3 regions of the Paenibacillus sp. B-A-8 genome follow, and region 3 is predicted to be linked to each of the others. Evidence: a T-box and tRNA genes for the amino acid it is inferred to sense, from the RefSeq annotation. Region 3 holds a T-box; the other regions hold tRNA genes.
What was found. The T-box of region 3 lies ahead of metG (methionine--tRNA ligase). A T-box ahead of a tRNA ligase gene usually reads a tRNA of that ligase, here a tRNA-Met.

Region 1 (2,231 bases), 2.9 Mb from region 3:
TTCGCCAGAAGCATGGCTGGGTAGCTACGTACGGACGGGATAAGCGCTGAAAGCATCTAAGCGTGAAGCCCCCCTCAAGATGAGATTTCCCAATTAGTAAGACCCCTTGAAGACGACGAGGTAGATAGGTTGGAGGTGGAAGTGCAGTAATGCATGGAGCTGACCAATACTAATCGGTCGAGGGCTTATCCTATACTTAAAATGCAAATTCAATTCGGATTCAGTTTTCAGGCGATTAAGCCTGAGCATTACGCTGTAATGCCCGTTTGGTGGCGATAGCGGAGGGGTTCCACGCGTACCCATCCCGAACACGACCGTTAAGCCCTCCAGCGCCGATGGTACTTGGACCGAAGGGTCCTGGGAGAGTAGGACGCCGCCAAGCGGACAACCACATTACCCGTGGTATTTTTTTTGCCCTTAATATTCGTATGTCTTAAAAGGGCCTTTAGCTCAGCTGGTTAGAGCGCACCCCTGATAAGGGTGAGGTCGGTGGTTCGAGTCCACTAAGGCCCACCATATTCCCTGATAGCTCAGTTGGTAGAGCACTCGACTGTTAATCGAGTTGTCACAGGTTCGAGTCCTGTTCGGGGAGCCATTTATGGAGAGGTGTCCGAGTTTGGCCGAAGGAGCACGATTGGAAATCGTGTAGGCGCCACAAGCGTCTCGAGGGTTCGAATCCCTCTCTCTCCGCCATGAATTTACTTCCCTGTTAGGGATGAGAAGCCTAGGTGGTTCGTTGAAGCATAAGCTTCGTTAGGAATGCTTCGCAATCTCGATCGTAGTGAGAGTATCCCTCTCTCTCCGCCATAAAGTTTATTAGCATGGCCCGTTGGTCAAGGGGTTAAGACACCTCCCTTTCACGGAGGTAACATGGGTTCGAATCCCATACGGGTCATAACATGGAGGCTTAGCTCAGCTGGGAGAGCATCTGCCTTACAAGCAGAGGGTCGGGGGTTCGATCCCCTCAGCCTCCACCATATTCATTTAAGAACGACGCGGGGTGGAGCAGCCCGGTAGCTCGTCGGGCTCATAACCCGAAGGCCGCAGGTTCAAATCCTGCCCCCGCAACCAAATTTTCCTTAAGCATGATGTTTTGGGACTAGCTGGCGTAGTGTAAATGAATAGTATATACTTATTAAATGACGCGGGGTGGAGCAGCCCGGTAGCTCGTCGGGCTCATAACCCGAAGGCCGCAGGTTCAAATCCTGCCCCCGCAACCAATTTACATTTATGCATTATGTCTGTGGAACCGTGGTGTAGTTGGCCTAACATGCCTGCCTGTCACGCAGGAGATCGCGAGTTCGAATCTCGTCGGTTCCGCCATTTAGTTAATTATTGTTGGGGATTAGCCAAGCGGTAAGGCAACGGACTTTGACTCCGTCATGCATAGGTTCAAATCCTATATCCCCAGCCATTTATGAGAGCCATTAGCTCAGTTGGTAGAGCACCTGACTTTTAATCAGGGTGTCGAAGGTTCGAGTCCTTCATGGCTCACCATTATTTTTAAAGTGTGCGCGTGTGGCGGAATGGCAGACGCACCAGACTTAGGATCTGGCGTTTCACGACGTGGGGGTTCAAGTCCCTTCACGCGCACCATATTTTGCGGAAGTGGCTCAGCGGTAGAGCATCGCCTTGCCAAGGCGAGGGTCGCGGGTTCGATTCCCGTCTTCCGCTCCATAATTTTTGCGCCCTTAGCTCAGCTGGATAGAGCGTTTGACTACGAATCAAAAGGCCGGGAGTTCGAATCTCTCAGGGCGCGCCATTTTTATTACTAAGTCATTACATGTTTTGACGGGATGTAGCTCAGCTTGGTAGAGCACCTGGTTTGGGACCAGGGGGTCGCATGTTCAAATCGTGTCATCCCGATTTTATACCTTTGCGGGTGTAGTTCAATGGTAGAACTTCAGCCTTCCAAGCTGATAGCGTGGGTTCGATTCCCATCACCCGCTTATAATTAAGAAACACCTGTCTATTATAGGCAGGTGTTTTTTTGTATAGTTACATTCATATGGATACAATAGAACTTAGGGCTTTTAGTTGAGGAGGTAGCTATGTTTGAATTCGAAGCTAAATTAGTGCGACCTGATGCAAGTGGGAGCTGGACTTATCTTAACGTCCCTTTTGATGCCGAACAAATATTTGAAACAAAGTCCAGGGTACAGGTAAAAGGAACTGTAAATGGAATCCCCTATAGAGGAACGCTTATGCCCCATGGAAACGGAAAGTATTTT
Region 2 (2,231 bases), 1.1 Mb from region 3:
CGACGGGAATCGAACCCGCGACCCTCGCCTTGGCAAGGCGATGCTCTACCGCTGAGCCACGTCCGCATAAAATGGCTGGGGATATAGGATTTGAACCTATGCATGACGGAGTCAAAGTCCGTTGCCTTACCGCTTGGCTAATCCCCAATAACATTTTAAAGTAAAATGGGGCGACTGATGGGTCTCGAACCCACGAATGCCGGAACCACAATCCGGTGCGTTAACCCCTTCGCCACAGTCGCCATATTAAACTGAATTTGTTGCTGTTCTTCTTAAAGTAAATGGGGCGACCGATGGGACTTGAACCCACGAATGCCGGATCCACAAACCGGTGCGTTAACCCCTTCGCCACGACCGCCATATTAAACTTTAGAGAAAGACTCTGGATAAAGATTGGCAGGGGCAGCAGGAATTGAACCCACACCAACGGTTTTGGAGACCGTTGTTCTACCTTTAAACTATGCCCCTAAAAAAATGGTGGGGGATGATGGATTCGAACCACCGAACACGTACGTGAGCAGATTTACAGTCTGATGCGTTTGGCCACTTCGCTAATCCCCCAAAGATGGTGCCGGCGAGAGGACTTGAACCCCCAACCTACTGATTACAAGTCAGTTGCTCTACCAATTGAGCTACACCGGCATATTAAGTTGTATACTACATGGTGGCTCGAGACGGATTCGAACCGCCGACACGAGGATTTTCAGTCCTCTGCTCTACCGACTGAGCTATCGAGCCAAGAAAATGGCGGAACCGACGAGATTCGAACTCGCGATCTCCTGCGTGACAGGCAGGCATGTTAGGCCAACTACACCACGGTTCCAAAAGATATAATTACTTGATGAAAATTGGTTGCGGGGGCAGGATTTGAACCTGCGGCCTTCGGGTTATGAGCCCGACGAGCTACCGGGCTGCTCCACCCCGCGTCGTTCTTAAATGAATATGGTGGAGGCTGAGGGGATCGAACCCCCGACCCTCTGCTTGTAAGGCAGATGCTCTCCCAGCTGAGCTAAGCCTCCGTAAACAACAATTGTTATTGTACCAAAGTCCACTATGTAAAATCAAGTGAAAATTTGGTGACCCGTATGGGATTCGAACCCATGTTACCTCCGTGAAAGGGAGGTGTCTTAACCCCTTGACCAACGGGCCATACTAATTAAAAATTTGTGGCGGAGAGAGAGGGATTCGAACCCTCGAGACGCTTGTGGCGCCTACACGATTTCCAATCGTGCTCCTTCGGCCAAACTCGGACACCTCTCCATATGGCTCCCCGAACAGGACTCGAACCTGTGACAACTCGATTAACAGTCGAGTGCTCTACCAACTGAGCTATCAGGGAATATTCATACCAGGCTTGATGCCTGAAAACTGAATCCGAATTGAATTTGCATTTTAAGTATAGGATAAGCCCTCGACCGATTAGTATTGGTCAGCTCCATGCATTACTGCACTTCCACCTCCAACCTATCTACCTCGTCGTCTTCAAGGGGTCTTACTAATTGGGAAATCTCATCTTGAGGGGGGCTTCACGCTTAGATGCTTTCAGCGCTTATCCCGTCCGTACGTAGCTACCCAGCCATGCTTCTGGCGAAACAACTGGTGCACCAGCGGTACGTCCATCCCGGTCCTCTCGTACTAAGGACAGCTCCTCTCAAATTTCCTGCGCCCACGACAGATAGGGACCGAACTGTCTCACGACGTTCTGAACCCAGCTCGCGTACCGCTTTAATGGGCGAACAGCCCAACCCTTGGGACCTACTTCAGCCCCAGGATGCGATGAGCCGACATCGAGGTGCCAAACCTCCCCGTCGATGTGGACTCTTGGGGGAGATAAGCCTGTTATCCCCAGGGTAGCTTTTATCCGTTGAGCGATGGCCCTTCCATGCGGTACCACCGGATCACTAAGTCCGACTTTCGTCCCTGCTCGACTTGTAGGTCTCGCAGTCAAGCTCCCTTATGCCTTTGCACTCTTCGAATGATTTCCAACCATTCTGAGGGAACCTTGGAACGCCTCCGTTACTCTTTAGGAGGCGACCGCCCCAGTCAAACTGCCCGCCTGACACGGTCCCCGTACCCGGTAAGGGCACTAGGTTAGAACCTAGATACGATCAGGGTGGTATCCCAACGGCGCCTCCACCGAAGCTTGCGCTCCGATTTCTACGGCTCCCACCTATCCTGTACAGATCGTACCCAAATTCAATATCAAGCTGCAGTAAAGCTCCATGGGGTCT
Region 3 (2,231 bases):
CTACTACGTTCCCTTTGGATTTTGACATTTTGCCATCCTTCATGAGCAGCCAACCATGAGCAAATACCTTTTTCGGAAGAGGCTCACCCAGCGCCATTAGAATGATTGGCCAGTAAATCGTATGGAAACGGACGATTTCTTTGCCGACAATATGCACATCAGCAGGCCAGAAATTATCGTACAGACTTCGATCCTCGGAACCGTAACCCAAAGCAGTAATGTAATTTGTCAATGCATCGATCCATACGTACACTACATGCTTTTCATCGCCTTTAACCTTAACACCCCAATCGAAAGTCGTACGGGAAACCGCAAGATCCTCCAGACCAGGCTTGATAAAGTTGTTGATCATTTCGTTTTTACGGGATTCCGGCAAAATAAACTCCGGATTCTCCTCATAAAATTGCAGCAATCGATCTGCATATTTACTCATCCGGAAGAAATAACTCGCTTCCTTCACCAGTTCAACCGGATGACCGCTATCAGGGCTTTTTGCACCAATGATTACGCCATTGTCATCTCGAACGATATCAACCAATTGTGTTTCTGTATAGAAGGTTTCATCCGGAATACTGTACCAGCCTTCATATTCGCCTTTATAGATGTCACCTTGCTTGAGCAGTCGATCAAAAATATCCTGAACAACCTTTTTATGACGCTCTTCCGTTGTACGGATGAAGTCATCATTGGAGATGTCTAGCTTGCGCCATAATTCCTTAATGCCAACAACGATGTCATCTACGAACTGCTGAGGGGTTTTACCTGCTTCCTCTGCCTTCCGTTCAATCTTTTGACCATGCTCGTCTGTACCTGTAAGATACCTTACATCATAGCCGCGTAGACGTTTGTAGCGGGCCATTGCATCTCCAGCTACGGTAGAATAAGCATGTCCGATATGCAGCTTATCACTCGGATAGTAGATAGGTGTAGTTAAGTAAAAAGTTTTCTTTTCGCTCATTGATTAATCATCCTTTCTTTCATAAAAAGACAAAAAACTCCCGCCCCTTTAATGGGGCGAGAGTATAACTCACGCGATACCACCCAAATTTCCTGTCTCTTCACAGAGATCAGGCTTCGCCAGTTCCCTCTCGGGAACTGTCCATTAACGCTGGAACACGCCGTTATCTTACGCGAACCTCAATTGCAGTTCCCGCTCGAACACAGTTCCTCCCGGACCATATTCAATCTAACGCTCCATACCGGCTTTCAGCTCGTTCCGGCTCTCTGTAATGGGCGTACCGATTTACTCATCCGTTCCTCGGAATTCATACTATTACCTGTGAATATACCCAATGGCAAGGGCTCGTGTCAAGTCGCGCGAGCAGAATCCTTCTTCGTGGGGTGTTCCTCAAGAGGCGGAACCGGATCAAGTCCCCCTGGATTGAAGGGATGGCATCTAGCAATCCGCTTGGCAGCAAGCCATGAACCTTTAAGTGGACCATGGACTTCAATAGCTTCTAGTGCATAGGCAGAGCAGGTTGGATAGAAGCGACAAGTGGCAGGCTTAATCGGGGAAATGTACTTGCGGTACACCCGAATGGGAGCCTGAATCGTTCTACGAAGGGTCGCCATTCTTAGACCCCTTTTTTGCGATTAGCTGCTGCGACTAGCTCTTCTTCCCGGTTCTCTTCACATTCTTTGCAATAACCGAACACCTCAAATTTATGCTTGACTACCCGGAATTGATCAGGTGTATCCGTTAAATTCATCGGGCAGAAATTAATCGGGTAGGTTTTCTCGCATTGAAGGCAAATCATATGATGATGGTGATCCTGATGATTACAGCTTCCCTTGAATTTCACTCCGTCTTCAAAGACGATTTGTTCAAGTACACCAAGCTCTTCCATTACACGCAGATTGCGGTACACGGTATCAAAGCTAAGTCCGCTATACTTGCGGCCCATATGCTCATAGACATCCTTCGCTGACAAATAACCCTTATTCTCGCCGAATAACTTGGCAAGCGTTTTGCGTTGGTCGGTGATTCGCAGACCTTGCCCCGACATGACCTCTAATATTTGTTCTGTCGACAGCATACGCTCATCTCCCATAACATTTCAGTTCATTTCATTTATACTTCACTCTCTTAATAATGCCCCAAAATAAATGCCCCGTCAATGAAACAACCAAGTGCATGAGCGTTCATCGGAGTAAAATCATACATTTAAATACAAAAAGTCCGGCTGAGTATTCCTTGGTGGAATATTCAGCCGGACTTTTATTTCAGTTAA

Region 1: it encodes a tRNA-Met, which carries the amino acid that the T-box ahead of metG (methionine--tRNA ligase) is inferred to sense. The anticodon was not compared.
Region 2: it encodes a tRNA-Met, which carries the amino acid that the T-box ahead of metG (methionine--tRNA ligase) is inferred to sense. The anticodon was not compared.

The regions. Positions count from the first base shown of each region.
Region 1 is NZ_CP183882.1:973,699-975,929, forward strand. Features, by position in the region: rRNA gene ACN6MV_RS04315 (23S ribosomal RNA) at 1-193, shown strand, start outside; rRNA gene rrf (5S ribosomal RNA) at 266-382, shown strand; tRNA gene ACN6MV_RS04325 (tRNA-Ile) at 440-516, shown strand; tRNA gene ACN6MV_RS04330 (tRNA-Asn) at 520-595, shown strand; tRNA gene ACN6MV_RS04335 (tRNA-Ser) at 601-693, shown strand; tRNA gene ACN6MV_RS04340 (tRNA-Glu) at 824-895, shown strand; tRNA gene ACN6MV_RS04345 (tRNA-Val) at 902-977, shown strand; tRNA gene ACN6MV_RS04350 (tRNA-Met) at 995-1,071, shown strand; tRNA gene ACN6MV_RS04355 (tRNA-Met) at 1,144-1,220, shown strand; tRNA gene ACN6MV_RS04360 (tRNA-Asp) at 1,246-1,323, shown strand; tRNA gene ACN6MV_RS04365 (tRNA-Gln) at 1,340-1,414, shown strand; tRNA gene ACN6MV_RS04370 (tRNA-Lys) at 1,422-1,497, shown strand; tRNA gene ACN6MV_RS04375 (tRNA-Leu) at 1,513-1,596, shown strand; tRNA gene ACN6MV_RS04380 (tRNA-Gly) at 1,603-1,677, shown strand; tRNA gene ACN6MV_RS04385 (tRNA-Arg) at 1,686-1,762, shown strand; tRNA gene ACN6MV_RS04390 (tRNA-Pro) at 1,793-1,866, shown strand; tRNA gene ACN6MV_RS04395 (tRNA-Gly) at 1,879-1,949, shown strand; gene ACN6MV_RS04400 (YdeI/OmpD-associated family protein) at 2,052-2,231, shown strand, end outside.
Region 2 is NZ_CP183882.1:6,009,504-6,011,734, forward strand. Features, by position in the region: tRNA gene ACN6MV_RS27055 (tRNA-Gly) at 1-66, opposite strand, end outside; tRNA gene ACN6MV_RS27060 (tRNA-Gln) at 73-147, opposite strand; tRNA gene ACN6MV_RS27065 (tRNA-His) at 167-242, opposite strand; tRNA gene ACN6MV_RS27070 (tRNA-His) at 283-358, opposite strand; tRNA gene ACN6MV_RS27075 (tRNA-Trp) at 395-468, opposite strand; tRNA gene ACN6MV_RS27080 (tRNA-Tyr) at 476-561, opposite strand; tRNA gene ACN6MV_RS27085 (tRNA-Thr) at 567-642, opposite strand; tRNA gene ACN6MV_RS27090 (tRNA-Phe) at 663-738, opposite strand; tRNA gene ACN6MV_RS27095 (tRNA-Asp) at 746-823, opposite strand; tRNA gene ACN6MV_RS27100 (tRNA-Met) at 850-926, opposite strand; tRNA gene ACN6MV_RS27105 (tRNA-Val) at 944-1,019, opposite strand; tRNA gene ACN6MV_RS27110 (tRNA-Glu) at 1,075-1,149, opposite strand; tRNA gene ACN6MV_RS27115 (tRNA-Ser) at 1,168-1,260, opposite strand; tRNA gene ACN6MV_RS27120 (tRNA-Asn) at 1,264-1,339, opposite strand; rRNA gene ACN6MV_RS27125 (23S ribosomal RNA) at 1,400-2,231, opposite strand, start outside.
Region 3 is NZ_CP183882.1:4,946,235-4,948,465, forward strand. Features, by position in the region: gene metG (methionine--tRNA ligase) at 1-958, opposite strand, end outside; T-box leader at 1,008-1,268, opposite strand; gene yidD (membrane protein insertion efficiency factor YidD) at 1,309-1,572, opposite strand; gene ACN6MV_RS22465 (Fur family transcriptional regulator) at 1,575-2,036, opposite strand.